DNA from 4 places in the Mesobacillus sp. genome. Region 3 is predicted to be linked to each of the others. Evidence: riboswitches for the same ligand, from Rfam matches in the RefSeq annotation. Region 3 holds a riboswitch; each other region holds the start of a gene.
What was found. A riboswitch is a leader RNA that binds a small molecule or an ion and turns the genes downstream of it on or off. The one in region 3 is predicted to bind cyclic di-GMP.
Positions count from the first base shown of each region.

Region 1: it holds a riboswitch for cyclic di-GMP, as region 3 does, so the genes downstream of both, AC3EBE_RS23900 (anti-repressor SinI family protein) here and AC3EBE_RS05625 (DUF5667 domain-containing protein) in region 3, are expected to answer to the same signal.
Region 2: it holds a riboswitch for cyclic di-GMP, as region 3 does, so the genes downstream of both, AC3EBE_RS05570 (hypothetical protein) here and AC3EBE_RS05625 (DUF5667 domain-containing protein) in region 3, are expected to answer to the same signal.
Region 4: it holds a riboswitch for cyclic di-GMP, as region 3 does, so the genes downstream of both, AC3EBE_RS03805 (FxLYD domain-containing protein) here and AC3EBE_RS05625 (DUF5667 domain-containing protein) in region 3, are expected to answer to the same signal.

Region 1 covers NZ_JBYNSB010000063.1:420-7,229, reverse strand. Annotated here, with positions in the region: gene AC3EBE_RS23920 (type 1 glutamine amidotransferase domain-containing protein) at 1-407, opposite strand, end outside; gene AC3EBE_RS23915 (late competence development ComFB family protein) at 603-878, shown strand; gene treR (trehalose operon repressor) at 929-1,654, opposite strand; gene AC3EBE_RS23905 (helix-turn-helix domain-containing protein) at 1,942-2,262, shown strand; gene AC3EBE_RS23900 (anti-repressor SinI family protein) at 2,676-2,810, opposite strand; cyclic di-GMP riboswitch class I at 2,839-2,924, opposite strand; gene AC3EBE_RS23895 (hypothetical protein) at 3,172-3,360, opposite strand; gene AC3EBE_RS23890 (helix-turn-helix domain-containing protein) at 3,576-3,926, shown strand; gene AC3EBE_RS23885 (pseudouridine-5'-phosphate glycosidase) at 4,146-5,054, opposite strand; gene AC3EBE_RS23880 (carbohydrate kinase) at 5,067-6,164, opposite strand; gene AC3EBE_RS23875 (nitrous oxide reductase accessory protein NosL) at 6,428-6,810, shown strand, end outside.
Region 2 covers NZ_JBYNSB010000014.1:9,348-17,699, forward strand. Annotated here, with positions in the region: gene AC3EBE_RS05545 (LysR family transcriptional regulator) at 1-103, shown strand, start outside; gene AC3EBE_RS05550 (beta-ketoacyl-ACP reductase) at 255-980, shown strand; gene AC3EBE_RS05555 (acyl CoA:acetate/3-ketoacid CoA transferase) at 1,020-2,612, shown strand; gene AC3EBE_RS05560 (GntP family permease) at 2,652-4,094, shown strand; gene AC3EBE_RS05565 (acetyl-CoA C-acetyltransferase) at 4,188-5,378, shown strand; gene AC3EBE_RS05570 (hypothetical protein) at 5,431-5,655, opposite strand; cyclic di-GMP riboswitch class I at 5,996-6,080, opposite strand; gene AC3EBE_RS05575 (hypothetical protein) at 6,322-6,666, shown strand; gene nadE (NAD(+) synthase) at 6,708-7,529, opposite strand; gene AC3EBE_RS05585 (lactonase family protein) at 8,211-8,352, shown strand, end outside.
Region 3 covers NZ_JBYNSB010000015.1:1,505-9,856, forward strand. Annotated here, with positions in the region: gene AC3EBE_RS05605 (GNAT family N-acetyltransferase) at 1-264, shown strand, start outside; gene AC3EBE_RS05610 (protein phosphatase 2C domain-containing protein) at 282-1,088, opposite strand; gene AC3EBE_RS05615 (alpha/beta hydrolase family protein) at 1,387-1,998, opposite strand; gene AC3EBE_RS05620 (pirin family protein) at 2,220-3,065, shown strand; cyclic di-GMP riboswitch class I at 3,128-3,213, shown strand; gene AC3EBE_RS05625 (DUF5667 domain-containing protein) at 3,307-4,620, shown strand; gene AC3EBE_RS05630 (FbpB family small basic protein) at 4,939-5,067, shown strand; gene AC3EBE_RS05635 (sporulation protein) at 5,092-5,487, shown strand; gene AC3EBE_RS05640 (protein kinase family protein) at 5,603-6,217, shown strand; gene AC3EBE_RS05645 (SPL family radical SAM protein) at 6,417-7,256, shown strand; gene AC3EBE_RS05650 (STAS domain-containing protein) at 7,395-8,243, shown strand.
Region 4 covers NZ_JBYNSB010000012.1:244,911-253,262, forward strand. Annotated here, with positions in the region: gene AC3EBE_RS03800 (S1C family serine protease) at 1-1,099, opposite strand, end outside; gene AC3EBE_RS03805 (FxLYD domain-containing protein) at 1,114-2,283, opposite strand; cyclic di-GMP riboswitch class I at 2,370-2,452, opposite strand; gene AC3EBE_RS03810 (GNAT family N-acetyltransferase) at 2,641-3,135, shown strand; gene AC3EBE_RS03815 (GNAT family N-acetyltransferase) at 3,221-3,757, opposite strand; gene AC3EBE_RS03820 (ABC transporter substrate-binding protein) at 3,890-5,530, opposite strand; gene AC3EBE_RS03825 (MDR family MFS transporter) at 5,628-6,884, shown strand; gene AC3EBE_RS03830 (DUF2441 domain-containing protein) at 6,982-7,575, opposite strand; gene AC3EBE_RS03835 (hypothetical protein) at 7,704-7,841, shown strand; gene AC3EBE_RS03840 (hypothetical protein) at 8,046-8,171, opposite strand; gene AC3EBE_RS03845 (acyltransferase) at 8,304-8,352, shown strand, end outside.

The sequences.
Region 1 (6,810 bases), on a different contig from region 3:
TTCGCGCCGGCATATTCCATATCGACGCGGATGGATTTATAGCCTGTCGCATCTCTGCCTTCAAGTGTTTTCGCCGTCAGCAACAGCTGCGGACCGTGGCAGATCGCGAATACTGGTTTTTTCGCATCCATGAAGGACTTTGTGAACTGGACGAAGCGTTCATCTTCGCGGAGCTGGTCCGGTGAGAACCCTCCTGGCAGGAACAATGCGTCAAAATCCTCTGGTTTTACATTATCAATGCTTTCGTCGATCTTGACTTCTGCCTTTCCTTGTTTTCCTTTTACAGTCTTTCCTGATTCCTTTTCGATTGTCATTACTTCATGGCCGGCCTCTGAAAAAGCTCTTGACGGCTCCAGGTACTCGGAATCCTCAAACATCTCTGTGATTAAGCATGCAATTTTAGCCATAGGAATAACATCTCCTTTTCTTTTATATCCACTATTAAACTTTCCCTGTCCGCTGAAGCTAAAACATCTATCCAAATCTTAGAATAAACAAAGGTCCAAAGACCTATATTTTTAAAAAGCAAAAAATTTCATTTTATATTTGACATTATCCACTATAATCAATAGTAGGACATCAATAGGGAGAGAAGGAACACTGTGAATATTAATTATGTCAACGTAATGGAAGAAGTGGTTTCGACTCTTGTCAATGTTTTAATGATGAGCCCGGATTATCAGACTTTCTGCAATTGCAAGAAGTGCAGGAATGATATCATCGCCATCAGCCTGAACACGCTTCCGAGCCATTATGTCACCACAGAAGATGGACGCAAGATGGTATTTGAACAGCTTAATACCCAGGAGAACAGAGCCTGGATCAATAAAAGAATCATCAGTGCCATTCACCTCGTAGGTAAATATCCAAAGCATTAAAAAAAGCTGCCGATTGGCAGCTTTCTTTTTATAGTTTTCATCACTAATTTCTATAATGATTTTGTATCCATCCGCCTCGCGAAATCGACAAACCGGAATTTGTCAGGGCGGTGCCTTGACTCTGTATATTGAAACATGGTGGCGTCCTCAAAATAAATATAGTTCTTCACGACCACGACCGCCTGATAGCCTTCCATATCCAGCAGGGACTGATCTTCCTCGGTCGGTTCCTCCACCGTGAATTCCTTTTTGGCAAAACTGATCTTTTTTTCGAGCTGCTTTTCGATGTATTCAAATATGGAATTTTGGCAGTTTTCCTTTGTAAGTCCAGGAACATATTTCTCGACCAGGTAATCCTTGTCCAGGATGATTCGTTCCCCGTCAATTTGCCGGACTCTGGTAACCTTCCACACCAAATCATCTTCATCAATATGCAGTTCCTTTGCAATTTCGCAATCGGCAGCCTTAAGAGCAAACTCCTCGACGGCGGTTGCTGCTTTGCCGCCCATATTCTCCGCGAGTTCCTTAAAGCTGACCAATCCTGAGATCGGGAATTGGTGCCTTTTCAAATCAAGGACAAGAGAGCCTTTGCCGCGGATCTTTTGGATATATCCATTTTGGGCCAGCAGGTTCAGCGCCTTGCGAATCGTTTCTCTCGATGTCTGGTACATGTCGGCAAACTCATTTTCCGATGGAAGGATGGTCTTTGGCGGATAAAGGCCGTCCTGGATTCTTTTCGCGATTTCCTCATATATCGGCAAGTACTTTTTTTGCATCGTATTCCCCCGTACCTATACTAATTACTGCCATTTTACCCTTTTTTCCTGATAAATGCATTTCCGGATGGGTTTCCTGCAAAATTTAAACGAAAGAACAGCAGCCAATGCCGGTAAAAAAATCCTTTGAGTAATTTTCCCAACATGTTTCATGCAGCTTTTTTTAGAAAACAATCCTTTTGCATGGTATTTTGGTTATAATTGTTCTATGAAACGTTCTCAATATGGAACTATGCGAGGAAATTTGTTATTATTTAATTATAAATAGAGAAGGTGTGTGGATAGCTGTGATCGGTGAACGCGTTAAAAGATTTCGACAGGAAAAGAAAATGTCATTATCCGAGCTTGCAGAACAAGCCGGAGTTGCCAAATCATATTTGAGTTCACTGGAACGCAATCTCCAGACGAACCCTTCAATCCAATTCCTTGAAAAGATTGCAGCAGTCCTTAATATCCCTGTTGACAATCTGATCCATGAACAGCCTGATAAGGAGAATATGGATTCTGACTGGGTGAATCTTGTGAAAGAAGCAATGGATTCCGGCATCACCAAGGACCAGTTCCGTGAGTTCCTCGAATTCAACAAATGGAAGCTTCATAATAAATAAAATGGACAGCGGGCGATCGCTGTCCATTTTATTTATGGTCACAATTAAATTCTTTAAATGATAGTTCTGTAAAAATATGCTGTTGATTTCCGTTCCAGGCGCTTCGCTTTCCTCTGAAGAATTATGAAAAAGCCCAATTGCCGGCTTTTTCAAGAGCGAATTCTTCTAGGGGCGTGCGGTGAGCCTCCTCGTCGCTTTGCTCCTGTGGGGTAAAATGGCCCCTTCTTCTCGGGCCATTTCTACCGGGGTCTCACCTGTCCCGCTTCATCCCGAAGGAGTCTTCGCGCCTGGAACGAAGAGCAACAGAGTATTATAAATCAATATTTTGCTTTAACAGTATCTAATCAAAAAATAAAAAGCACCTCAAAGAGAGCTGCCCGATTCATTTCATTATGATGTTTTTCTATGTACTTTTAAAGTCCTGTGCCGTTGAAGCTTTGTAAAAACTCCCTGATTTCTTCTATCTTCAATCCCATTTCCATTGCTTCCATTATGAGCTGCGTCCATTCCTGGTCCAATTCTTCGGTAATTGCCTTTTCGCTAATCAAGTTCTTCCCCCCAAAATACGTGTGTATTCCAGGCAGTCCGGCCATCATAGTACTTTGCACCTTAGATCCGTGACTTTGCGTCCCCGCTTTTCAACAAGTTTGCCTTTTTCTGTGCCTTTTATCTCATCTTTAACTCCCAATCTCATTGTATATGGTTCTTTTTTTTTATCTTGTAAGTATTTGTCGGCTGGATTTGATTGATTATTTCTTTTTTCTTCCAAGGAATTACAAAAACAGTATGGAAAACAGTTAGTTTTCAGAAATTTCAAGTTATTATCTAGATATCTTTGTCAAATTATCTCCGGAATTGTTGAACTCTTTTTTAAACATTACCCCCACAAACTTGAATCTGATTTTCTATTTAAATCTTTCCTGGTGTAAACACCTTTAATCCAGCTGGGCAAAGCCGTTCTCTTTTCAAATGTTCCAGCCTGAAAAAATCGATAGCTGGTAAGATCATGGCCACATACAGGGCATAGCCATTCACCCTGCTCACAGCTGCTGAAGGACGGACGATTGCATCGATCACAATTTTTTCTGTACACAGCAAACAACACCTCCATGGTTGTCCAGATTATCTTTATTGAGTATAGTCCATTGGAATCATTTCTGGAAAAGGCGAAAATTAGTCAAAAATTCTTAAAAAAGAACGAATATCGTTCTTTTACAAGAATTATCTCTAGTTATCTTACAATATCGCATTTTGAAAAGAACAATTTGTTCGTTATAATGAATAAGCGAATGTCTTTTAAGGAGAATTGCCAAATGAAGATAGTGGGAGAGAAAATTAAGAGATTGCGAATCAAAAAAAAGTATTCCATCACTGAACTGTCGGAAAAAGCAAATGTATCGAAATCCTATTTAAGCTATATCGAAAGAGGAATCCAGGAGAATCCTTCAGTCCAGGTCTTATCGCGCTTGGCGTTGACGCTCGATACCACAGTCGAATACTTGATGGGCAATGAAACTCAACTAAAAAAGGGAGAAATCTCTCTCGATTCTGAATGGCTATTGCTTATTGAAGAGGCAATTAGGAGCGGGATCAGCAAAGATGATTTTTCCTATTATCTGGATTTTATCAAATTCAGGAATTCTTCAATCAAGTCGAAGAAATAGTGTTAATACTAAAATATAAAGTTGGAATTCTTTTTATACCAAAAAAAGAACCAGCTAGTGGCTGATTCTAATTCCTCTTTGTCGACGTTAATTTTTTTTTGTGAAAATGGCTGCTGATTTCATTCATGCGCCTTCCCATCTTCCCAATAAAGCTGCTATAGGTATGGATATCCCTGCCCCATTTACAAATTCTCTAAATGTCCTTCCAGTTCCCCATTATCAAATAAGGCTCAAGGCAATTTCGGCTCCAACTCTTGCGTTATTTTTGATCAGGGCGATGTTGGCTTCGAGGCTTTTGCCATCTGTTAATTCTTTTACCTTGGCAAGAAGGAATGGTGTGACCTGTTTGCCTTCAATTTTCTTTTCCTTTGCTTCTTGGAGGGCCTTTTCTATGACATGATTCATCAGACTTTCTTCCATGGCTTGTTCCTCTGGGATTGGATTTGCGACCACGACGCCTCCATTGAGTCCAAGCTCCCATTTTGTCCTGATCAGTTCAGCGACTTCCTCTGCTGAATCCAGCCGGAAGTTCACCTTATATAAACTTGTTCTTGTATAAAAGGCAGGGAGTGTATCGGTGCCAAAGCCAACGACAGGCACCCCATGGGTTTCCAGATATTCGAGGGTAAGCCCAAGATCAAGAATGGACTTTGCCCCTGCACATACGACGGCAACATTTGTATTTGCCAGTTCCTGCAGATCTGCTGAAATATCCATTGTCACTTCCGCTTCACGGTGCACACCGCCGATTCCTCCTGTGACAAATACCTGGATTCCCGCAAGCTCTGCACAAATCATCGTTGCCGCAACCGTGGTGGCGCCATCCTTCTTCGCTGCTAATAGATAGGGAAGGTCCCGCCTGCTTGTTTTTTCGACATTTCTGCTTTGACCGAGATATTCGAGCTCCTCGTCTGAGAGACCGATTTTTATTTTTCCGGCAAGGATGGCAATTGTCGCTGGGACAGCTCCCAAAGCCCGGATAATTTCCTCGACTTCCCTCGCAGTGTGGACATTTTGTGGATAAGGCATTCCATGGGAGATAATGGTAGATTCCAGCGCTACGATCGGTTTGCCTGTTTTTTTCGCTTCGAGTACTTCCTCTGAAAATTCAAGCCACTTTTCTAGCATTCTCTAACCCTCTTAATTAAAGTTTTGTTTGTATGTGTCCAGCAATTGCTTGTTATTCAAGATTGGATTTACCGTTTCGATTGTCTGAAGTGTCAGGATCGAGCAGGCCATCCCTATTTTGCAGGCATCCTCGGTCTGTATTCCGTTTAAATGGGCATAGAGGATCCCGGCAACTAGCGAATCGCCTGCACCGGTCACGTCAATCACCGATATGGCAGGCGGAATCAGCACGCCAGCTTCACCTTTTTTCGTAAAATAGACGAGGCCTTTATCTCCCCGGCTGATGACGACTTTCTCTGCTCCTTTATGGATGATCTTTTCGGCTGCTTTGAAAAAATCGCCTTCGTTCTCGATGCTGATGTGTGATATCGCCTCTGCCTCATCCTTATTGGCAATCAGCCAGGTCACACCCGTTAAATCTTCCGGCAGCTTTCTTGCTTTCGGGGAGGACACCGGCGTAATGCATAATGGCAGATTTTCTCTGCGGCACCTCGTAATAATGCATTCCAGGACCTGAGCTGGAAAATTGGTATCCAGCATGATTAAATCAGATGAGGCAAAATAGGCCCATTTTCCGTCGATGAATTCAGGAGTAATAGCATCATAGATTGACATTTCGGCCAGAGCAACCGACATTTCACCCTCATGGTCCAGCACTGCGGTATAAGTTCCGGTAGATTGGCCATGCATGATTTGCGAAGGAGTCGTATCGGCGAATGCCTTCGTGTATTCCAGCAGCCAATGCCCCTCATGGTCGTCCCCTACTACTGTCAGCACACTGACATCGCTGCCCAGCCTTCCCAGATTCTCAGCAATATTCCTCGCTACGCCTCCACATGATTTGGAGCTTTCCGCTGGATTGGACGTGCCAAGCTCCAGCCTGCTTTTCGACCAGATTTTCCGGTCGATATTCGCTCCTCCTACACAAAGCACCTGCCTTTTCTCCGGCAATACATAGGCTCTGCCAAGAATCTTTCCTTGTTTGATTAATGCCGATATATAGCTCGCTACCTCAGAACGAGATAGTTTCGATTTCATCGCCAGATCTATTTGTGAGATGAACGGATCCTCTTTTACTAGTTTAAAAATAAGTGCCTCTCTCTCATTCATTTCGTGCACCCCTCTAATTTCCAAATACTAGTCTATATAAGAATCATAAACCTTTATCTGAATAGGCACAACATTATTAATATTCGTTTACTTTTTCCTTTTTCCTACTTCCAACCCGCTTGAAGCTTTGTGGCTTGCTTGTGTCATAATGTCACAAAAAAGTCATATAAAATCGGGCAATCTCACGCTTTTCCCACGGATTTTTCTCATTTTAATCACAACTCCCTGTTACGATTATTCCGTAACTAAAGGAGGTTATTTTTATGAAAAAATATTTTACTGTATTCATAGCATCCTTATTCATTTTGGCTCTTTCTGCATGCGGCGATTCCGCCGCTGACAAGGAGAAACAAACAGAAACTGAAGCCGGAACAGCCTCTGTGACAGAGGAGAAGCACGATCATGGTGAAGGTCCTCATGAGCCAGGTAAAGAGGATGTATGTGCTTTCTGCAATATGAAGGTATACACGGAGTCCGACCAAATGGGCGTGTTCACCGCCCAGGCAAAAACAGCAGACGGTGAGTATGTATTCTTTGATGACTCAGGCTGCCTTCTGAACTCCCAAAGGAAAGATGAAATAAAATACGAGGAAAAATGGGTCCGCGACTATGTTACTTCCGAGTGGATTGAAGCTGATACCGCTGT
Region 2 (8,352 bases), on a different contig from region 3:
CCCCGAAATGAAATGGCGAATCGCTATTATTCTAAAGAAGAACCGATATGTGTCCTTTGCGGCAAAAAAGTTCATCGAGTATGTGAAGCAATCTATAAGATAGCCACAACAAGCGGAGTACATTAGTACACCGCTTTTCTTTTACCTTATAACCAAAAGTTATTATTAATATGATTTATATATATTTTCAATTATCTGTGATAACGCTTACATTAAGAGTGTAGATAATTTAACACATGTAGGAGGCTTACATTATGAATAGAATGGAAGGCAAAATCGCTATTGTTACTGGTGGAGCAAGGGGCATAGGACGCCAAATTGTGGAAACGTTTGCGCGAGAAGGTGCCAAATTAGTCTTTTCCCTGGATATGGGCTCGGGCGAATACGAATTGCCAAATGTGCGCCAAGTAGAATTGAATGTAACGAATCGTGACCAGGTTGCGAAATTTGTCGATGAGGTAAAAAAAGAATTCGGCGCAATCGATGTTCTTGTGAACAACGCCGGTATCACGCGTGATGCTTTAATCCAAAAAATGACTGAAGATATGTGGGATGCCGTGATTGATGTAAACCTTAAAGGTGTATTCAACCTCACTCAGGCTGTAGCGCCAATCATGATGGAAAATGGCAAAGGTTCGATTGTCAGCATCTCATCAGTCGTCGGTGTATATGGAAATGTTGGACAAACGAATTATGCCGCTACGAAAGCTGGCGTGATCGGCATGACTTATACTTGGGCGAAGGAGTTCACCCGCAAAGGTGCCGCAGTACGATCGAACGCAATTGCTCCTGGCTATGTAGAAACGGAAATGATGGCAACTGTACCAGATAAGGTGCTTCAGCCAATCAGGGAAAAAACGCCGCTTGGCCGTCTTGGCAAGCCCCAGGAAATCGCGAATGCAGTCCTGTTCCTGGCTAGTGACGAATCCAGCTATGTGAATGGACATGTACTTGAAGTAACTGGCGGATTAAGACTTTAAACCACACCAAATAGAAAAATTCACAAAGAGGTGTTTACAATGTCTTCAGTAAAATTCATAACGTCCAAAGAAGCAGCACAACTGATCACCGACAATTCCGTTGTAGGCCTTGGAGGATTTATCGGTACCGGTGTTGCCGAAGAGATCCATCTGGAAGTAGAGAATCGTTACCTTGAAAGCAGCTCACCAAAAAACCTGACATTATTTTATGCAGCAGGCATCGGTGATGGAGCTGAACGCGGCATGAACCATTACGCTCATGAAGGTCTTGTGAAAAGAATCATCGGCGGACATATGGGCCTTGCCCCTAAATTCCAGCCGCTGGTTGTCAATAATAAACTGGAGGCCTATAACCTCCCTCAGGGTGTGATATCCCAAATGTTCAGGGACGGTGCGGCAGGCAAACCAAGGACGATTACCCATGTTGGACTTGGCACATTTGTTGACCCTGATTTGGATGGCGGCAAGCTGAATGAAGTGACAAAGGATGAGATTGTCGAAAAAATCAGCTTTGACGGCAGCTCATATCTGGCATATAAAACGCAAAAAATCGATTTTGCTATTTTAAAAGGGTCTGAGGCAGATGAAAGCGGCAATATCAGCTTTGCGAAGGAACCGCTTACACTTGAAATCCTGTCCATTGCCATGAATGCGCGCAATAGCGGCGGCAAGGTCATTGTCCAGGTTGAGAAGATTGTTAAAAACGGTTCGATTGATCCGAAGCTGGTCGCAATTCCCGGCATCTTTGTAGACTATGTTGTCGTGGCAGAAAACGCGGCAAATCATATGCAAACGTTTGGAAGCCAGCTGAATGAGGACTTTTTCCGCGGCGATGTTGTGCACAAGCAGTCGGATAAAACCTACCCGCTGAATGAGCGCAAGGTAATCGCGCGCCGTGCCGCCATGCTGCTCTCCGAAGATATAGAAGTATTGAACTATGGAATCGGCGTGCCGGAAATCATCGCCAAGGTGCTTCAGGAGGAAGGGATGAATGATCAATTCACTCCTACTGTTGAGCCTGGTGCGATTGGCGGTACACCAGCAAGCGGGCTGGATTTCGGATGCTCAGTCGGTCCCGAGGCGATCATTGACCAGCCATATATGTTCGATTTTTATGATGGCGGCGGCATTGATGCAGCATTCCTTGGCCTCGCTCAGTGTGACGCGAAAGGCAATATCAATGTTTCCAAGTTCGGCCCGAAAATTGCCGGCTGCGGCGGCTTCATCAATATCACCCAAAATGCCCGCCAAATCGCCTTCTGCGGCACCTTCACTGCCGGTGGCTTAAGGGTAAAGGCAGAGGATGGAGTGCTTGAAGTCCTCCAGGAAGGAAAAGCAAAGAAATTCATCGAGGCAGTTGAACAGATCACCTTCAGTGGCGATGTAGCCCGTGAAAACAAGAAAAAGGTCATTTATATTACCGAACGGGCTGTGTTTGAACTTTTACCGGAAGGACTGACGCTCACTGAAATCGCACCTGGTGTCAACCTTGAAAGGGATATCCTCGCCCAGATGGATTTCAGGCCGCTGATTGCCAAGGACTTGAAGCTTATGGACAGAAGGATTTTCATGGATGGCCCAATGGGACTGAAGGAAGATGCTAAGCCAGCAAGCTTTCACAGGGCAGTCTAATCAATAATTATATTTTTTCATTCGAGAGGGGTTACCCGTATGGAGCTATTTATCATTCTTTTAGCACTTGGCTTGCTGATGTTCACGGCTTACAGAGGCTATTCGGTTATCCTGTTTGCGCCGATCGCTGCATTGCTTGCGGTCCTGCTGACAGATCCAAGCCACGTGCTTCCTTTCTTCAGCAATATCTTCATGGAGAAAATGGTTGGATTCATCAAGAGTTACTTCCCGGTATTCCTGCTGGGCGCAATCTTCGGCAAGGTCGTCGAAATGTCGGGCATCGCTGAATCGATTGCAAAAACAATCATCAAATTGGTTGGCGGCACCCGCGCCATCCTTGCCATCGTCTTGATGGGTGCGATTTTAACGTATAGCGGCGTCAGCTTGTTCGTTGTTGTATTTGCCATTTATCCATTTGCTAAAAACTTATTCAGAGAAGCGAACATTCCAAAAAGGCTTATTCCTGGTACGATCGCGCTAGGTGCCTTCACCTTCACGATGGATGCACTGCCTGGAACACCGCAAATCCAGAACGTAATTCCTGCCGGCTTCTTTGGAACGGACATTTATGCAGCGCCAATCCTTGGTATTCTCGGAGCTATTCTCGTCTTCACTTTAGGAATGCTGTACCTTGAGACGATGAGAAAAAGAGCGGCGAAGCGCGGCGAAGGCTTTTACGGCTTTGACAATGCTGAAACAGCTGCTGCTGCAGAGGCCGACCTTCTCGAAGAGGGTGCAGCCAACATTGATATGACAGCTCAATCAAGCACTTTAAAAGCTGCATTGGCTTTCGTACCTTTAATCCTTGTTGGTGTTGCTAATAAGTTTTTTACTGTGAATTTGCCAAAATGGTACCCAAACGGTTTTGATTTTTCCAAAATTGGTCTTGAAGCTTACGGAACAGTCCAGATGGCTGGAGTCGTAGGGATCTGGTCTGTTGAACTGGCACTGATCCTTGGGATTTTCGCTACTCTTCTGTACGATTGGAAAAAGGTTACCGGCGGTTTTAAAGTTGGGGTCAATACAGCAATCGGCGGCGCCCTTCTCGCTTCAATGAACACAGGTGCTGAGTATGGTTTCGGAGGAGTCATCTCTTCCCTTCCAGGGTTTTCGATTGTAAGTAAAGGCATCTCAACTGCATTCTCTGATCCATTGATCAATGGTGCCGTTACAACCACAACTCTTGCAGGGGTAACTGGCTCTGCATCAGGCGGGATGGGAATTGCGCTAAGCGCTATGGCTGATACTTATATGAAGGCCATCACAGAATTCAATATTTCGCCAGAGGTCATGCACCGCGTCATCTCGATGGCATCGGGCGGAATGGATACTCTTCCGCACAACGGAGCGGTCATCACCCTGCTTGCAGTAACAGGACTTACGCACAAACAATCCTATAAAGACATCTTTACAATCACAGTGATTAAAACGCTGGCCGTTTTCTTCATTATTGCAATCTACAAGCTTACAGGTCTTGTATAATACTAAGTGACAATTTTTACCTTATTAATTATGATTAAAGAAACAGGGGGAGCTTTCCCCCTTTACTTTTAAAGTTCGAAAGGGGCAAGAAAAATGGAAAATACAATTGTAATTGCAAGTGCTGTCAGAACAGCAACCGGAGCCTTTGGCGGAGCATTTTCAGGCGTTTCTGCAGTCGATTTGGGTGCAACCGCGATCAAGGCCGCCCTCGAAAAAGCAAATGTCAGTGCAGAAGCAGTCGATGAAGTAATCATGGGCAATGTGCTTCAGGCAGGTCTTGGCCAGAATCCTGCTCGCCAGGCTGCAATGAGAGCTGGACTTCCTGAAACCTGCCCATCGATGACCATCAACAAGCTGTGCGGATCAGGCTTAAAAGCGGTCCACCTTGCCTATCAGGCGATTGCTTCCGGTGAAGCCGATATCGTTGTCGCTGGCGGAATGGAAAACATGAGCCAGGCACCTTTCGTCTTAAAAGGAGCTCGTGAAGGGTTTAAAATGGGAGACCAAAAATTAGTAGACACATTGCTTGGTGATGGCCTGGTTTGTGCCTTCAATGATTACCATATGGGCATCACAGCTGAAAACCTGGCTGATAAATACGAAATCTCGCGTGATGAACAGGATTCCTTCGCGGTGAAAAGCCAGAACAAAGCAGAAGCTGCGATTACTTCCGGTCGCTTCAAGGATGAAATCGTTCCTGTCGAGGTAAGACAGCGCAAGGGTGATCCACTCATCGTTGATCAGGACGAACATCCAAAGTTCGGCAGCACACTTGAAAAGGTTGGCAAACTGAGACCAGCCTTTAAAAAGGATGGCACAGTAACAGCAGCAAACGCGTCTGGCATCAATGACGGCGCGGCAGCAGTCGTTGTAATGAGCGGCAAGAAGGCAAAGGAGCTTGGGGTGACACCGCTTGTCACTATCAGGGCTAATGGTTCTGCAGGGGTGGATCCTTCCATCATGGGAATTGGCCCTGTGAACGCAGTCAAGAAGGCTCTTGAAAAAGCAGGAATGGAGCTCACGGACATTGACTTGGTAGAAGCAAACGAAGCATTTGCGGCACAGGCACTGTCCGTGATGAAAGAGCTGGGCATGAACGAAGAAAATGTCAATGTTAACGGCGGAGCGATCGCACTGGGCCATCCGATTGGAGCAAGCGGAGCAAGAATCCTCGTTACCTTGATCCATGAGCTGAAAAAGAGAGACCAGCAATATGGTCTGGCTACCCTCTGTATCGGCGGCGGCATGGGTGTTGCTACCATCATTGAAAATGTAAAAGAATAATAGTAAAAGCCTGTGGTTCCGATCCACAGGCTTTCATATTTTTATAGGATATTCACACCACATAATCTTCCGTTAACTTACTGCAGGCATTTGAAAGATTCTGCAGGCATTCCATCCTGAGCTTCTCATCGCAGATGAAATCATTAAGGAGCTCTTCCTCCAGCTTCACCTGGATTTGATTGATCTCCTCAAGCAGCCTCTCTCTTTTTTCAACCTCTGCTAAATGAAACTCGATTTCCCGTTCAAAATACTCTACAGTTCCAAACAAAACAGTCAAGCCTTCCTCCACCTTTCTATATTTATACTAGTTTTCCTGATGTAAAATCATGATGTTTATATGGAACAAATCTGCCAAAAGAATTATTTTTATTATCCTGTCAAGATTCTTAAGTATTATTTAACCTCTCTCAAGCCGCGCAAACGTCAAAATTGATTTTTTCATAGATTTATATCATTATTCTGACTATTCAGCTAAGCTGCCGACAAATGATAAGATTTCCCCTACTTAATGTCTCCGATTCAGGAGGAAATAAAAAAATCCTCCAAAAAGATGGCGGATTTTCGGCAATGGCATACTCCTCCCACCATTTACCCATCTTCAATAACATCCGATCCTTTTTGGCAACCCGACGATCATAGCGAAAACACCTTAGACTCGTGGCTTTGCGTCCCTACCTTTCGATAAGTTTGCCTTTTTCTGTTCTAATTAAAATATAAAACTATCGAACCATCATTTCAACAAATTTCGCCAATTGTCTACAAAATTGAAACTTTTTACCTATTTCCAAATGCGCAATAATTTACATTTACAAGGGAAGAACGAACACGGAGTTAAAATTCGATTGTTTCCACAATGTAATAGTGACGCAACACCTATGTAAAATTTGGTTGGTAAAATAGAGGGAAGAAGCTTGATTTTTAGGCGAATGGCAGGAGGATCCTTATGGAACAGCATGTTAAGATGTCGCTGGATAAATGGAAAGCGGAAATCGAAGGAATTTTGAACGAGATTGATGCAGAGTATGAAGAAGTAAAGAATGAACTGAAGGTCTATACATATAAGCACAACATTACCAAGCAGGTCGTGCAGTCAACGGTGAATCCGGATCTGAACCGAAAAATCCGCGAACTGTACCATGAACCGTTTGAACAAAAGTTCAATGACCTTAAGGAATATATCAAGGAACTGGAAGAGAAGAAGCGAGTCTTCCAAATGTTCACCGATAAAATCGACAAAGTCACGGAAAAGGAAGACCAAAGAAATTTCGCAATGACAGAAATGGAATAGTTTCATTAAGAAAGCCTGGCTGTGGAGCCAGGCTTCTTTCATTATTTTTTCCACCAGGAGTCGAACATTGAAGCCGGAACATGCCTCTTATGTTCAGATACCATATATCGTGTTTCGATTTTGGCAGCATCCTGTTCGGAAATCTGCTTTCCTTCCAGGTAGTCATCGATTGCTTCATAGCTCACGCCAAGCTCGGTTTCGTCAGCCTGCAATGGCTTATTGTCCAGAAGATCGGCTGTAGGCTCCTTCAGGTACAATCTTGCCTCTGCATTCAGTGCTTTAAGAAGCTCACGCCCCTGCCTTTTGTTCAATCCAGTAAGAGGCAGCAAGTCGGCCCCGCCATCTCCATACTTAGTGAAGAAGCCTGTGACAGCTTCCGCGGCATGATCCGTTCCAATCACCAGCAATCCTTCCTGGCCAGCAATCGCATATTGAGTAATCATCCTCATACGAGCCTTGACATTTCCTTTGTTAAAATCAGTCAGCTGTTCCCCGATCGCTTCTTCAAATTGGGTATTGAACGTATCAACCGCAGGCTGGATATTGAAGGTGACTGTCTTGTCAGGCTTGATGAAATCAAGTGCACGCTGCGCATCCTCTTCATCCTTTTGCACCTTATACGGCAGGCGGACCGCAACGAACTTCGCGTCGACTCCCTCTGAGCGAAGCTCTTCAGCCGCGATTTGCGCAAGCTTTCCAGCAAGCGTTGAATCCTGGCCTCCGCTGATCCCAAGTACAAAACCTTTCGCCTTTGAAGCCTTCAAATAATCCTTCAAAAAGCCAATCCGCTTCTCGATTTCCTCCTGAGGATTAATCTCCGGCTGCACATTCAATGCCTCGATAATCTGTTTCTGTATACTCATCATATACCTCCTTAATCACTGAAAAAGTTATTATAAAAGAGCATATCTCTTATACCGTTCAATGTCTAGAAATTGCCTGAGAAATTAACTGCCCATTCATAACTATACCGTTTTATTGAAAAAATAAACGTCTGGCAGATAAGATTTTTTGTTGCTAGCATTAGGATTAAATACTGCAGGCCCGCTATGCCTGGATGGCTCTTATCGGGCTTAATAGGACCATCTAAGGCTGTCTTTATATGCCCGAATGGTTCTCATCACGCTTATTAGGACCATCTTCCACTGTCTTGTTATACTCGAATGGCTCTTATCGCGCTTATTAGGACCATCTATCTCTGGCTTGCTATGCCTGGACGGCTCTTATCACGCTTATTAGGACCATCTAAGGCTGTCTTTATATGCCCGAATGGTTCTCATCACGCTTATTAGGACCATCTACCTCTGGCTTGCTCTCACCGGACGGCTCTTATCGCTCTTATTAGGACCATCTACCGCTGGCTTGCTATGCCTGGATGGCTCTTATCACCTATTAAAACTTCTTTTACCCTTCAGCAAGAAAATCAACAGCTCGCGCCACGACCATCCACAACATTTTATTCGCAGCTGAATTTTTGCTAGACTATATAGGGAATAAATATCAGACCAAAATAAAGCTTAAACAACAATACTGGAGGCTTTCGAATGGCAACTCATGAAAAGTTCAATGGCTATATTGGCACATATACTAAAGGTGACAGCAAGGGAATTTATTCTTTTACCCTGGATGCTGTCAGCGGAAAAATCACAGATGTCAGGGCGGCGGCCGAGCTGGAAAACCCGACTT
Region 3 (8,352 bases):
AACCTTAACGAAGCAAGGGAAATAGACTTGTTATATACCCACAAAAATTTTCAAGGCAAGGGAGTCGGAACGGCCATTTTAAAAAAGCTTGAGGAAGCTGCCCGCCGCAGGGAATATCCTGAGCTGTCAACAGAAGCAAGCGTGACAGCCAGAGGCTTTTTTCTCTCCAACGGATATAAAGAAGTGAAAGAGCAGAAGAAGATGGTAAGAGGAATGGAATTTATCAATTTTATAATGAAGAAAAACTTAACGCACGGGAAATAGTCCCCGTGCGTTTCCAATTATAGATTGCTTGGAAGTGCCGCTGCTTCAGAGATCTCAACCATCCAGGACAAAATGGTCGTACTGTCGCGGACATTGTTTTCCTGGATTCTTTTCAAGAGTGTCCAGACTCCGTCCTGATTTGCGTTGTTAGCGAAAACCTGAAATAGGTTTTGATGATTTGTGTATGGTTCACCAGGGCATTCAATCAAACCATCAGTGGTTAAAAGCAGATGGTTCATCCCTTTGCGCAGCTCTTTCCTGCCAGTGCTGTAGCAAGGTACAGCCATTTCAAAGGTATTCACCTGGCCGATCCATTCATAAAAATGGCGCTGATTTACTTGATATTGCCCAAAGGCTGCGAGCTCCTCATGATGCAAAAATAACAAACAGTCACCAACAGAAAACCACCAGATGTACTTTCCTTTTCTGGCCATCATCAGACAGGCTGTTTCGCCGGCAATCTTCCTGCATTCAGCTAAAAAGTCGTCGCTTTGGAAAAGGGTAAGAACCCAGGCTTCCAGGGCCCTAAACGCCTGTTCGGACTGCAGGGTGAGTAAATCTAATATCTCATGTTTTTTCTGTTCAAACACGCTGACGACCAGCTCAGCGCTTTCTGCCGAGTTATGGGCATCTAGCAAAATAACAAACTCCCAATCTTCCAGGGCATCTGCCAGCAGCAGGCAGCCGTCTTCGTTTTTATATTGCCCTGCCGCTGAATTGCCGCCGTAACGTCCTACAGCTACACTGCCAAACTCCTCAACACTAATATTGTCAACAAAGCTCTCCTGACTTCCGACCCAGCTGAATTCGATTTGATTATTCATTTAGGTTCAACATCCTTTATAAGTTTTAAACTCTCGCTTTCAGCCAATCTGTGACCGCAGGCATAAACTCAGGCACAAATTTCTTCTCCAGATTGCAGAACTCCCTTGTGCTTCCAGTGCTGCACTTCCAAAAAAAGGTGATTCGCCGAAGGGAAGACTTTGTTTGTAATGTCAGTAGACCCAAGGTGTTTCTTGATATTCTGGATGCTTGAAAGTGGCGGACACAGGACGTCTTTCTCTCCAAAAAGCGCAAGCACTGGCCATGTGATTTTTGGAAGAATAGGGACTGGACCGTAATCTATGTGAGATTTATATAGTGTTTATATCCATATTTTGAGATCAGCTTTGCAAGAGCCAGCAAGGTCTTAATTTTTCCCAAAGCGATCTGTTTATGAACGGTTGATTTGTTTTCTGCTTCATGATGAAGGTTGATGTCAGTCATGATTTGTTCGTAAACAGGGATATAAGGGCGGGCAAGAGTAATGAAAAATTTGATCTCTTCATACTTGGCTGCTGAGAGCTGGGCAATCCAACCTCCCTGGCTGTGGCCGATCAAGCCGACTTTTTCTCTGTCAATTTCGCTTCTTGATTGCAAAAAATGGACTGCTGCCAGTGCATCTGCAGCACGGTCATGAAAGTCCTGCTCTTCCCAGCTGCCTGTAGAACCGCCATTGCCAGGCTTGTCAAAAAGTAAAACAGCAATGCCGTGTTCATTGCAGTGTTGAGCTAGAGTGACCCGCATTTTGAATCCCCAAGCATCTCCATAACGTTCAGACTCACCGCCAGAGCCTGCTAAAAATGCCATCGCTGGAACAAGCTGCTCGATGTGATCGGGTAGGAAAAGTGTGCCGCATAGCGTTTCCTTTGCGCCTTTAAATATTATTTCTTCTATTATTATCGGTTCACTCATTATGTATTTTTTCAAGTATGAGGAACATGTTGTATGAGCTAATTATAAAGGAAGGAGGATGATGCTAAAATAGAAAAAGAGCTAGAAACTGAATTGAGGAACGCTTTTTACAAAAGAATGCGTAAAGAAAATGATGCAGAGCGCTTAGCTTACTATAAGTAAGCTGATGTTGTATATTGGATATAGTTAACTAAATAATGAATGTACTGGAGGAATAGAAGATGTTCCAAAGAGAAATCAAGGATCATTGGACTGTACAATATGAGGAAAAAGATTTACCGCATGTCCAGGCAGGACTGGTTTTAAATCCGCAGAGGTGGAGGGAGCTTGATCCTTTTATCCTGATGGCGGAGGACTGGTTCAAGCGCGGCACATTCTCTGACCATCCGCATCGCGGTTTCCAGACGATCACTTATGTGATAGATGGCAGGCTTGAACACATCGATAATCATGGCGGGCACAGTATCCTTGAGTCAGGGGACATCCAATATATGAATGCCGGATCAGGTGCGAGGCATGCAGAAGAGGCGGTTGACCAGGATATCGCCCATACGCTGCAGCTTTGGCTTAATCTGCCTAAAAGCTTAAAGAATACGACAACATCCTATCAGGATGTATACTCTGAAACAGCGCCGATTGTTCAGTTTGATGGCGGTTTCCTGAAGGTTTACTCAGGTGAAACGGCCGGAGTAACTGGTCCGCTGGAGCCATTGTTGCCGTTCACCCTTTCCGAAATCATCCTATCAGAGGGGGCGGAATTCTCATACGAACTTCCGGAAGGACATAATGCATTCATCTACGTCCTGTCCGGTGATTTGAATACAGGGAAAAGCGGCACAAACTTGAAAAAATCCTCAGCTGCAACTCTTTCGTATAATGATGGCGGGGAAGGCTTAAGCGAATTGCAGCTAAAAGCAAATAGCCGCTCCAGGGTTCTCGTTTATTCAGGAAAACCGATCAAGGAAGAAGTAGTGGCGTACGGCCCGTTCGTAATGAATTCAATGGAAGAAATCCGACAGGCTTACCGTGATTATCATGAAGGAAAATTTGGCGAGGAAGCGAAGTAAATATTTGAAAAATTTCTATTTATTTTTTCCTGTCGAAAAAGTAAGATATAAGTAGAATTAAAATCCGATAATGGCAAAACCAGGGAAACCTGGCGACGCAAAACTACAGGGGCTAATGTCTTTCGGACTATGCCAGCCAGTTGCCGAAGATTCACATAGCGTACGGTGTGTGCTGTTCTTCGGACAGCACTTTTTTATTTTTTATCGATTTTAGTTCAAACTTTATAACGGGGGAATTAGAATGAAGAAGCTTTTGACAACAGCAGTTTTGACAGGGGTGCTTGCCTTTGGTTCGGGTGTATCAGCCGATGAGGTAATCGAAACGGCAGATCCGGGCGTTACACCAGATGAATTCTTTTTTACTTTCGATCAATTATTTGAGGAGCTAAAGCTGTTAGTGACCTTCGATGATGAAAAGGAGGCCCAGCTGCTGCTTGAGTTTGCGAGTGAGAGACTTGCGGAAGCAACAGCTATGTCTACTGAAGAGAAAGATGAATTTGTGCAAGCAGCTTTAGAGGATTATTTAGCTGCTCTTGAGGAAGCTCAGGAAAAAGTGACTGAAGTGATTGTCGAGGAAGAAACCGATTCAGAGGGCGCGGATGAACTCACTGAACAGTTAGAAGACGTTGCTGAAGTAGAGGACGAGCTTGCAGAGGATGCAGAAGGCGAACTGGAGGAAGAGCTGGAAGAAGCTGTCGAAGAGGCAAAGGTTGTTGCGAATGTAGTGAAGGGGCTTGATCAGGAAAAGGTGGCTGAGCTTCGTGAACAAGGGCTTGGATATGGTCAAATTGCCCAGATTTTCTGGCTGGCTGAAACAGCCGATATTACCGTAGATGAAGTTGCTGCTATTTTTACAGAAGAAAAGCTTGGATTTGGACAAGCTGTTAAACAGCTTGGTGTCGAGAAAAAAGGATTGGCCTTAGGCAAGAAGAAGGGCTCTGATGAGGAAGAAGCAGATGATGCCGCCTCTGAAGATGACTCATTGGAGTCTGGAGATGTTGAAGCAGGCGATGGAGATAGTGCTGATGCTGAGGATAATGGAACTGGGGCTGGCCAGACAGAAGACGGGGCAGTGACAGAAGGAGAAGCAGATGATACTGCTTCAGCTGAAACAACAACTTCAACTTTACTGGCGAATGCAGCAACAACTGTTAAGAGCAGTGATAAAAAGACCGCAGCACAGCCTGCGACTGTAAGAGCGGATGAGAAAAAGACTGCGGCTGCTAAGAAAGCTGACGAGCAAAAACAGGCTGCTGCTAAGAACGCTGAAGAACAAAAGCAGCAAGCCGCGAAGCAAGCGGAGGAAAAGAAAAAAGAAGAAGCTAGAAAAGCAGAAGAGAAAAAGAAGGAAGAAGCAAAAAAAGCCGAAGATAAGCAGCGTGAAGAAAACAAGAAGGCTGAAGAGCAGAAACAAAAAGAGGAGTCTGAAAAGGCTAAAGGAAAGAAGGATCAGGGTTCTAACGGAGATGAAGCGGGCCCTAAGGAAGATGAAAGCAGCAAGGTAGACAAGGGCGGCAATGAAGGCTCCGGAAAAGGCAATGGCAACGGCAAGTAGGGCAGCCTGAATATTGCCAACCTTTGGTCAGATACTCAAAAAGCGTTTGATTTGACGGATATTTCTGTGTCATGTATGATATAATTATAAACTTGAATAGTTCTCCTAAAGGGGAGTAGCTTTTACAACAGAGTCGTCATTACGGAGATTTCTCCCGGCTTTGTTGGCAACGACAGTTGTTAGCAAGACCTTTACCATATTTGGTGAAGGTCTTTATTTGTTTTTAAACCTTCACCGCTTCCGGTGAAGGTTTTTTTATTACGATAAAAGCATTTTTGAAATAAGCAACATAAATTTTATTAATGGAGTGTGGTTCGAATGAAGAAAAAACAGCTGCGTTTTGAGGAACTTGTCAAGAAGAACCGGGAAGAATTATTAATGGATCAGCGTCTGCTCGAAAAGATCGAGAAGCGTCTTGATGATCGATACTCAGGCGGAAAGAAGTAATTTAATCTAGATGGAGGATCAGGAATGTTATTAAGAAAGTATATGTCGCTTATGGGCGTCGGGTCAGCACAAATTGACCTTGTTTTGGAGAAGGATGTACTGAGGCCGGGAGAAGCAGTGAATGGGCAATTTCTAATAAAAGGCGGAACAATCGACCAGCACTTAAAACAGATAGACTGCGCCCTGGTCATGGTGGATGAGAAAACAGGAGCAGAGAAGGAAATCGATAACATAGCAATTAAGATACAGACAAAGATCGAATCAGATGAAAACGACAAAGTTCCGTTTTCCTTCAAGCTCCCAGAAGACGTACCAGTATCCAGCAAAGCCATCTCCTACCACTTCAAGACAAAGCTAACCTTCGAACAAGGCGTAGAAAGCTGGGACGAAGACATGATCAAAGTAATAAAAGACAAATAGCTTCATCACATTAACGCGCCGGGGGTCAGACCCCCACTGAGTTAATGCGGTGAAGCGCTGGGGGTCTGACCCCCGGTGCTGTAAAGCGGTGAATGGTTAGAGAGGAGGGGTGAGGGTGAGTTTGTATGGTGAGTTGGCGCGGAGTGTGGTATATCGTCATAAGGGGTCGAGGGTGAATCTTGAGGGCATGGATGATCGGCTGGAGCTGATTGGGGAAGGAAGAAGTGCGTTTGCGTTTCGGATAGCCGGGACTGAGCTTGTCCTGAAGGTATTCTTCCCGTCATTTGAGCACATAGCTGCTGAGGAAGCGGCAATATATCAAGAGTTAAAGGGAAATCCGTTCTTCCCGTCATTGCACGAATCAGGCAGCAATTATCTCGTGATTGATTATATTCATGGTACAACGCTGTTCAATTGCCTGGTTAATGGAATCCCCATTGCCGGCCGGCATATAAAAAAGGTTGATGCCGCCCTTCAGCTTGCGAGGGAAAAAGGATTGAATCCCTCGGACATTCATTTAAGGAATATCATCATCACTCCGGAAGGAAACGTCCGTCTTATTGACGTCGCACGCTTCCGCCAGACCAAGAAATGCTCACAGTGGGATGACCTGAAGCGCGCATTCTACAAGTTTTACCGGCACAAGCGCTTCCCAAAGAAATTGCCGGAAACAATGATGAACTTGATTGCCTACTTTTATAAAAAAGGACTGCTTCCAAACTTGAACTAATGATTTAAGCTCAGTTTTAAGCAGTCCTAGACCAATTTTTTGCCTGTCATTGAATAGCAAAAATCTGGACAACCTCATATTTCATCCTAATAAAAGGTTTGTTACAAAAGTTACCAACACAACCCCGTACCTGAAATCCACGTTTTCCAAAACCAGCCTATATAATAATAAAAGTGATTAACAATAAGGTGGTGATTCCGTGAAGCTGAACATCAATGATATTCTATCGAAAAGTATCCTGACCCCGGGGAGGGGGTTGCTGAGTGAGTATTCCCATTCCCTAAACCCGTATGCAGGCTGTGCGTTTGGCTGCAGCTATTGTTATGTAAGGCAGCTTCCGGTTTCACTTTTTCGCGAGGAAGAATGGGGAACCTGGGTAGATATCAAGGCGAATGCAGCTGAATTATTGCGTAAGGAATTGGTCAAGGCCAAGAAGAAAGGGCCGGTTACGATTTTTATGTCGTCGGCAACAGATCCTTACCAGCCAATAGAAGCGAAAACCATGCTGACAAGAAGCCTTCTGGAGGTCATGCTTGAAGTCCAGCCTGACTTTCTGTTCGTCCAGACCCGTTCACCGCTTGTAAAAAGAGATCTCGACTTATTTAAACAGTTCGGCAATAAAATCAGGATATCGATGACGATTGAAACAGATAAAGAAGAAATCAGAAAAGCCTTTGCTCCATCAGCTCCACCGATACCTGCAAGGATGAAGGCGTTAAAGGAAATCACCGCTGCTGGTGTATTGACACAGGCGACGATTTCGCCGTTATTGCCCTGCTCGAGGGAATTTCCTGAAAAGCTAAAAGGAGTGGCCAGCAGGATTACCATCGATGATTTTTGGATGGGTGATGGAAGCGGAGGAAAACGGACCAGGAAGCTGGGAGTATATAAGATCTATGAACAGCTCGGCATGGAAAAATGGTACAATCCATCTGCTTATAAAGTCATTCTAAAAATGATGAAAGAGGAATTGGGAGTAACAGAAGTGTTGGTGTCCCAAAGCGGTTTCAGCCCTGGCGCCGGAGGTATTTTTAATTAAGGCATATTCCAGCCCAAGGGTAAAAACTTGTCCTGCTTCTTCCACCTGCGTTATGATGGATGATAACAGTGTATAAATGAATCTGACGGTTAAATGATAAATTATAATTTCTTTTTGGAACATTTGGAGGAAGATTGAATGAACAATGAATTGAAGTTATTAGGTGAAGCAATTGTTAATAGGAAGCATGAAATAGCAAAAGCGGTCCATGATGACCGATATTCTGCGGTACAGCTTACGGAAGCACAAAAACATGACCTGAAAAAAATTGAAGGCCAGATTCTTGAGATTCGCGCCAACTTCATCAGTCTTTTCGGCCATGCCCTGATTGAGCATGAAGACAGGCAAAAAGGCCTTGATAGCATCACACAATGGGGAAAAGACACAGGAGAATACATTTATAAGCTAGGTGCATCCCTTGACGAAGCGCTTAAAGATACTAGCTATTATCGCGCCCATATCTGGAATGCGATTAAAGAAGAAGCGAAGGATATGACTGCTGGAACAGTCTTTGCTGTATTGGAAGTCATTGACCCGCTCATGGACCATGCAATCTACAGCTTCAGCTTAACATTCGTGGAATCTCACCAAAAGAGCCTTGAGAATGCGAAAACGGCTCTTCTTGAGCTATCTGTGCCTGTCGTTCCATTATTGCCGGGCGTTGGCGTGCTTCCGCTAGTTGGTAATGTGGATACAGAAAGAGCTCAGCTTTTGATGGAAGAAACTCTTGAGCAAGCAGTTAAGCTTAAGCTTACTCATCTGATTTTTGACGTGTCAGGTGTAATGATCGTTGATACGATGGTAGCGGACCAGCTGTTCAAAGTAATCAGCGCATTATCACTGGTCGGTGTGAAAACAATCATGACAGGAATCCGTCCAGAGGTTGCCCACACAATGGTAACCCTTGGCTTGAACCTTGAAGGTATCACGGTAAAATCGAACCTTCACCAGGCATTTAAGGAAATCCAGACTTTAAAAGAAGTGTAAATAACTTTCAAAAAGCTGCATACGTGCAGCTTTTTTTATTTCCCGTAGAAAGTCAACCCACTTCCCAAAAAAGCAATACATAGTCAAGTTCTGTAGAAAAAAAGAGGAA
Region 4 (8,352 bases), on a different contig from region 3:
TCAATTTAAGCGTATCATTTTCATATTGAATTTTGTAGGTAACTTTATATTTACTATACACGGTTGAACCATCTTTTCGCTCTTCAGCTGATATGACAGCAATGGCAGAATAAGTCTCCCCTGAAGCTGTTACTGCCAGATCATCCATTTGAACGGACTTTGTGTTTAAATATCCTTCTCTAAATTCATCATAAGATAGGCTTGACTGCCATGAGCTGCCCAGCAATGAGTAAGCTGTTACATAATCACCGTAATTCAGGCTTTCATAAAAATAACTGACAAGGTATCGTGCGAGATCCTCTGTTGAATATTCTTCTTCATAGTCATACTCCTCAGAACCTAAGTTCACTTCAGGAATGGTTGTCATTGGAGCATCTGACCAGCCCTGTACGATTGGCAGGACACTTATGATCGGGATGCTGAAACCAATCGAACCTTTATCAATGCCAGCTGAATTTATCCCAACGACTTTACCAGTCTTGCTGTCTATTAACGGCCCTCCGCTGTTACCAGGCGCAATAGGGGCCGAAATCTGATAAACATCCTCATAATGGAATGGTTCTATATCAAGGTCCCGGTCCACACCGCTTATGATTCCTGTTGTGACTGTGTTTTGCAAGCCAAGCGGACTGCCAAGTGCAAGGACTTCATCACCGATTTCAGACTTTTGCTCTGAGGATATTTCCAGTGGCGTTGTTCCCTCCAGTCCAGGTACACGCACAACAGCAATATCTGTCTCGTTACTAACTCCTATAACCGTCCCTGCAAACTCTCTTGAATCAGAGGTCTTAACTTTTACATTTTTAGCATTTGCCACCACATGGGCATTGGTCACAATATCCCCTCGGTTATTGTAAAGAAAACCGGATCCTAAAGATCCATCCTCCAACTCTATTTTTACAACTAATTTTTGAGTATGATGGATAATCTCTTTCAATTCTTTTGAGGCACCCTTCTCTGGCGCGGACTCTTCCGCCTTCACTATTAATTCAGACGAAGCCGGCAGCTTATTTGGGATTTCTTCTTTTATGAAAAAGTAAGCGTAAGTGCCGCCTCCCCAAATCAGCAGAGTAGATAATATACTAATAGTCCATTTCATATTTATGCCACCCCTTAATCAACATACCAAGTGCTGTTGTCGATTTCTACATTTGCTTCCTGGTAAACTCCATATTGAATATCTTCAAAGTTTCCTGTCTCTCCGGGCTCCAGGTAATATGGATACACTGATGCATATCCTGAATTAATGTAATTGCCTTCGCTATCATATATCGTGTAGTTAACAGTAACAGAACTGATTGTAGTGGTTGCCACATTTTCGACATTACCCGAAATATATAAATCTCCATACTCATCTAGTTGTGCTGTAACCTCCAAGACTTGAACCGCTGCTGTTTGGTTCCTTAGGTCTTCCTGTGCAGCTGCTTCCATTGCTTTCTCAATTCTCTGCTGTTCAGCTTTCTCAAAAGCAGCCTGATCTTGCTGGACTCTTTCCTTCAACGCAAGCAGCTTTTTGTCATTCACAGCGAACTGAAGTCCTTTGTCTATATCGGAGAATGCTTGCGAAAAGTTTTTGCTTGCTAATTTCCCCTCTGCATCCTGGCTGCTTATTTGGACAATTTTATTCAAGATCTCTGTTTTCACCGCACTCGCTTCATTTTCGGGCATTGAAGACAAGATCGAAAGCTTTCCGCCTAATTCATCGATTGTCTTTAATCCGTTCAGCTCTTTCTTTATTGTGCCTACCGTAATTTTGATTTGCTTTTCATTAGCAAGCTTTATAAAATTATTGAAAATCGGACTTTCACTTTTGTTCAGCTCTTCTTTTAGGCTAGCAAGCTCTTTGGAGGCAGCATCAAAATTCGTTTTTTTAATATGATCACTTATTGTCAGCAAGGCAGTTTCATATTTGAGGGCTTTATCGATAACCTCTAAATCAGCTTGCAATGCCTTATAACCTGGACGCTTTGCGAGGCCGCTTTCTGCCAGTTCTTTGGCCTTTTTAAAATCACCCTTAAAAGCCATTTGCTCAGCAGATTCCTTCAGCTTCAATGTATCCGAATTTACATCTGTCTCAAGAAAATAATACGCCGCTACTCCAATACCCACTATAATCGCACTCAGGATCGGGATGATCACTGGAAGAATGCTTGCAGTAACACTAGATTCCTTTCCCTTAGGCTCGTCCTTACGGGCAGCCTTTGATGCTTGTATATCTGCACCACAACTTGAACAAAACTTGGATTCCTTAGCGACTTTCTCTCCACATTGGTGGCAAAACACTCAAATCCCTCCGTATATTAAAAAAATAAAAAGGCCTCTCATCTCATGTGAGCGACCCTAAAAATCCATTTACTTACAGGATATTTACTGGCAGCCCAGCCGCCATTGTCCCCTGACATTAGGCCTGTAGCTTGCATCCACATTTTTCAATGAGTTGCCTTTTTTCACATAATATGGTACTTATTCACTAGATAGATTACCATACTTATAGATATTTTAGTATATTTTTCCGCATTTTGTTTTACCTGTTAGGGTTCGTTATCTTTTTGCAAATGAAACCGTCTTTAAGTTCCACCCGCGTTCCAGCATGGAACAGGAGAACCGTCCCAATGTTCCCAAACTAGAAAAGGAGAATGAATGATGGAAGCAAAAATTAGACAAGCTGTGGATTCTGATCTGGAGGTATTTGTTGATTTTGCCGTTAAGCTAAGCCAATTCAACCGGTCAAAACATGGCAGCGAATGTAAATACGATGACTACGAATCTGTCATTACTGCAATCAAAACGAATGCACACGATACTTTTACCAATAGAAATGAAGATACGTTGATCCTGATCGCAGAGATAGCAGGAAAACCAGCCGGTTACTCGTTGGGAAGAATCTTTGAACAAGACGCAGCCGCCGACAACGGAACAGGCAGGATGGGACTATTCGATGAATTATTCCTCGATGATTCCGCGAGAGGCCTGGGCCTTGGACAAACATTAATCGAAGAAACGATGAAGTGGATGAAAGAACAAGGAATCAACAGAGTCAAACTGCATGCCTACTCCTGGAATGACCATGCCAAAAAACTGTATGAACGCAATGGATTCCAAGAGTATGCCGTCTCCTACGAGAAATTCCTTTAAACAAAGGTGGAACACGGGGACGGTTCTCACGTTCCAGAATGGAACAGGAGAACCGTCCCCATGTTTTCCCATGTTTTCCCTAAAATCAAGCAGGAGAACCGTCCCCATGATTGGCCCACTCTTCTTCGAGGATGGCGTAATAATATTCATCCCACCACTCGTTGCCATGTGGGATGCATTTTTTAAAGTAGCCTTCCCTCCGCATGCCGATCTTTTCCATGACACGGTAGGATCCTGTGTTTTCCGGCTGGCAGGTGGCGATGATTCTATGAAGCTTTAATTCTTCAAAACCATACTTCAAGAAAGCAAATGCAGCTTCAGAGGCATAGCCCTTATTATAGTATTTAGGATTGAACACCCAGCCAATTTCATATGTGTGTTCGCCGAAGTATTTAAAAAAAGCAATGTGTCCGATCAAAACATTCTCGTCTTTTAAAACAACAGCAAATTTCTGCGCGTTCTCCCCCATATTATCCTGAAGAAAGGCTGCTGCAGCTTCTTCATTAAAAACTCCCTCTGGAATATACTCCATAACGTTGTGGTCCGATGTATACTCCAACACAGCCTGCAAATCATCCATATCAAATTTGCGAACCAATAATCTAGTAGTTTCCAAATCCATTTACAAATCCCCCAAACTCTAACATCTTGCCTTTCTATATTTCGATACAAGGACGAAGAACACCTTCTGGAACATAGGGACGGTTCTTCCGTTCCAGAATGGAACAGGAGAACCGTCCCCATGTTCCACCACCTATTGTTTTACCCACAGCCGTGTCAGGTCGACGTACCCGAAGTGTTTGATTTCTACATTCATGAGATTGATGGAAAATGGGATTTGCCTTTTCGTGTAGTAGAGCGGGATGCATAAGGATTCGTCGCGCAAATACTGCTCGATCTTCAGATGGTGCTGAATCCAATTTTCAAATGGCAGGGTGTTATAAGCCTCTAGCTGCTCCTGCAGGAAATCGTCTTTTTCAGCGAGGAAATTCAGCGGCGAAAAGCGATTGACCAGGAAAAAGTAATAGGAGAAGCTTTGGTTCAGTTCAAATATTTCACCGTGAATGAATAGGTCATTATTCAATCGTCTTTCAGGGTGATAAATCGAATCTTCGAATGGGACTTCCTCCATCTCTACGGTGAAGCCCGCCTGCTCCAGCTTTTCTTTTAACCAATGAGCAGAGTCAGTGGAATAGTTGACCCAGCCTAGTTTTAACGGCCGGGTAATCGCTGGCTTTGGAATCTCAGGCATGGTATAGCTTGTGGAGTGTCCTATCAAACAGCCTTCATTATTTCCTTTGATTTTCGGATTCAGCTCCTTCAGCTCCTGGCGATGGCGGGCTATGACCATATGGATGTAATCCCTGACTTCCTTCCTAGCAATATCTGAATCACGATAGGGGTTCATGATGACAATCCCAAAGCCAGAATCGCTTTCCACCTTGAATGTGTCTACTTTGTATGTTTCCTGCCCGCCGTGATAGACGACCTGGAATTCCTTTGGCATCTGGATGAATTCGACCCGGTCAAGGAGCGGCCGATGGCCAAAGTATTGCTTGAAGGCACATAGAACGGATTTCTCTTCGCTGTTTTCAGCAAGATAGAAGCCGCCTGTGCCAAGCAGTTTGCCGTTCACTTCTTTAAAAATACTCGCCGTCAGCAGTCCGAGCATCTGGAGAATGTATGTGCATCCGTCTGGGAATTCCAATTTTACGGTAAGCGGCCCTGGTGTTGAAATCCTCGTTACTGGTTCCCAAAGTTTTTTATAGTGGATGTCGTCCTTCATCCTTTGCAGGGAATGGACTACGTCCTCGGCTTTGAGGATCGATCCATCATGGAACGCGACATCCTTCCGCAAATACAGCAGCAAAGAGGTCTCCGAATATTCCCAGGTATGGGCGATTTCGGGTGTCAGGGTGTTATCTGCGTTAACGGTCAGAAGCCGGTTATAAAGAGTGGCCACGAAATTCGCGCTATGAACATCGGCGGCTTCAAGCGGATGGGCTGTCAGGAAGCGATAAAACCTCGGGATGATCAGGCTGTCCTGCCCCTCCTGATGAAAACCCAGCTTCGACTGAAAGGCGGTCATCAGCCTCTGCTTCGTCTCCACCGACCAGTCCAGCACCAGCAGCTTGCTGACGTGTTCAATCGGTTCTTTTTCCAGCGCCTTGAAAAACTCCAGCTCCAATTCCTGTTCGACATTGAGGAGCCATTTCAGTGATGAAGCATTGCCTCTTCCCCGCCCTGATTGAAAGCTCAGCCATCCCTCAGCCTCCCACTGCTTCAGCTTCCTTCGGGTTTGCTTTGAGCTGAGGAACAGGGTTTCAGCCAGCTCCTCCACTTTTGCATTCCCGGATTCCACCCTGTTCCATAAAGTTAATAAATCATGATCCATCGCCAGTCTCCTTAAAAGTGGACATTTTTATATAAAAAGGACATTTTTAACATCATGCGTCTCCTTTAATATACAAATATAGAAAGGGGCTGGCAATATGAAATGGAAAGAATACCCACAAAATCTAAAGGTTCGTCTGATCACATCATTTATTAATCGCGCAATTTCAAGTGCGGTCATGCCGTTCATGGCATTATTTTTTGCCCACCATAAAGGCGCTATCTGGGCCGGGCTATTCCTCGGATTCAACGTCTTCGTCGGATTCCTGGGGAATATTATCGGGGGCTACCTATCTGATCGGTTCCGCCGGAAAAAAATCCTGCTGATCACATCTGCTTGCAGCGCGCTCATGTTTGGGCTGATGGCAGCAAGCTTGATTCCTGAGCAAAAACTAATCACTCTATTCGCGGCCGCTTATATCATTTTCATGGCGACAAGCAGTCTTGGCCGTCCGGCAATGCAGGCGATCATTGTCGATTCAACTACAGCTGATAACCGCAAAGCCATCTACGCACTGGATTATTGGTTCACGAATCTGTCATTGGCAATCGGCGCTGCGCTCGGCGGTTTATTTTATGCCCATCATCAGCTCGCGTTGTTCACGGCGCTAACGATTGCAGCAGTTGGCCTGCCAATTGCGTATAGTATCTGGCTTCTGGATTCAGGTGTCCCGCAGTTAAAGCAAAAGCATCAAAACATCTTTATCGACCTGCTCGCGAATTATAAGGTGGCGCTTCAGGACAAGCCGTTCGTCATGGCCGTCGTTGGCGGAATGTGCATCTATGCGGCGGAGTTTTCGCTGAACAGTTATATCGGTGTCCGCCTGGCCGATGAGTTCCGCCCGCTGTTTTTAGGCGGATTTGAAATCTCCGGCGTCAGGATGCTGAGTATGCTGAACATCCAGAACATGCTGATGGTCGTGCTCTTCACGTTTATCGTCACAAAAATCACGGATAAGTTCGATAAGAAAAAAATGCTGCTGATGGGGCTGATTTTTTACAGTATTGGATACACAGTCATTACTTCGGCGAATGTTTGGTACGCGCTGCTAATCTTCAATCTGATCGCAACCATCGGCGAGCTCGTCTACTCTCCAATCGCCAACGCGGAAAAAGCGAACATGATGCCGGACGATAAGCGCGGCTCCTACTCCGCATTCTCCGGAATCAGCTTTAACGGAGCAGACCTGATCGCCCGCTCAACGATTATTGTCGGCGCGTTCCTGGTGCCAACGATGATGAGCGTGTATATCGGCGTCATTTTAATGATGGGAACATTGCTACTGTATGGCGGGCTGTTTGTTTTTCGGGGGAAGGAACGGAAAGCGGGTTTGATGGTACGGAAGACAATATAATAGAAAGTCTATTCAATTCGAATAACAGTGACGATGAAAAAGCAATGGAATGTTCCATTGCTTTTGGAATGTTCCATTGCTTTTATAAATTTACTCTCTAGAATGTAAAATCATCAATAATCTCCACCACTTCAATTTCACCATTAATCAAAAGCTCAGTAAGTTCGTTCGTCCTGTTTCCATTCCAATACTCCCTGGCTTGGGCAATTTTGCGAGAAAAGGGAGCCCCATCTTCCTTCGGTAAAAGGTTGCCATCTCCTTCAAAATAATCTCCTTTAACTCGAAGTTTTACAATCTGCAAAACTTTGCGATTGAAGTAATCAAATATCTCTTTCCATTTCAAAGCATCTTCATAGCTTTTCGCAGCGTATAAGCAAGATAACCTGGAAGGATATTCAGGAAATTCCTGCACTCTCACCATTTCTACTATTACTTCTCTTATAGCCCTGATTGTTTGGCTAACATACTGAATAGCCACTTCGGCATCTTCCTTATTCAGATTCAGCCCTTCATTTGTAGAATGACCGTATAATATCTGGATAAAATCTTCACCTTTAGTATTCAGCTGCTCCCTTTCAAAAAAGAAGTGGTATAAGGTATTGTGCTGGTTTTTATCAAAGCAGATCGTTTGCCCAAGATGCATCTTCTTTCTCGTAACAATATGATAAGCATAAAATTCATTGGTATCTATCTCAGGCATTTTTCACGTTCTCCCTTTTTCAGTAATTTTCTATATTAATCAATAATAACAGGAAATTATTGGTTCTAGGGGACCTAAATTGGAGGATACCTTATCCTTAAATCTTAAGTTCATATTCAATGGAGATTACTGGACAAACTTTAGGTGAAATCGGGGCAACCGTAGATAAAATGGATGCAACCGTAGATATATTTGAGATAACCGCAGATATAATTGGGGTAACCGTAGATAAAATGGATGTAACCGTAGATATTTGAGATAACCGTAGATATAATTGAGATAACCGTAGATAAAATGGATGTAACCGTAGATATATTGAGGCGACCGTAGAAATTAGCGTTATCAACGCAGAAATTCTCGTCGATTCCTTATAGAAAGTTGAATTTGTGGATGGCTTAGTTAATTTCGGAAATAAATTAACCAGCAAAAAGAGGAAAAACAGTCGTTTTTCCTCTTTTCATTTACTTCATATCTGACGAATCATCATAATCGTACCGGAATCCGTCAGTTTGATTATTTTTACCCTGTTGATTTTTATCTTCCTTGATGTTCTTCAACTTATCCTGCTGCTTGTTTTGAGATTTCATCTTCTGACCCCCTTTTTGTGCAATTCCAACCCTATTTTTCCAAAAAAGATCAATAGTTATCCCTATATAAAATAGAGCCCATGCATTTCGGAAATACTATTACCACTTACTTTGCGATTAGAGGCAATAAACATGGAACGAAACTACGCGATCGACTTCATCAAATTTTTTGCCATCCTTG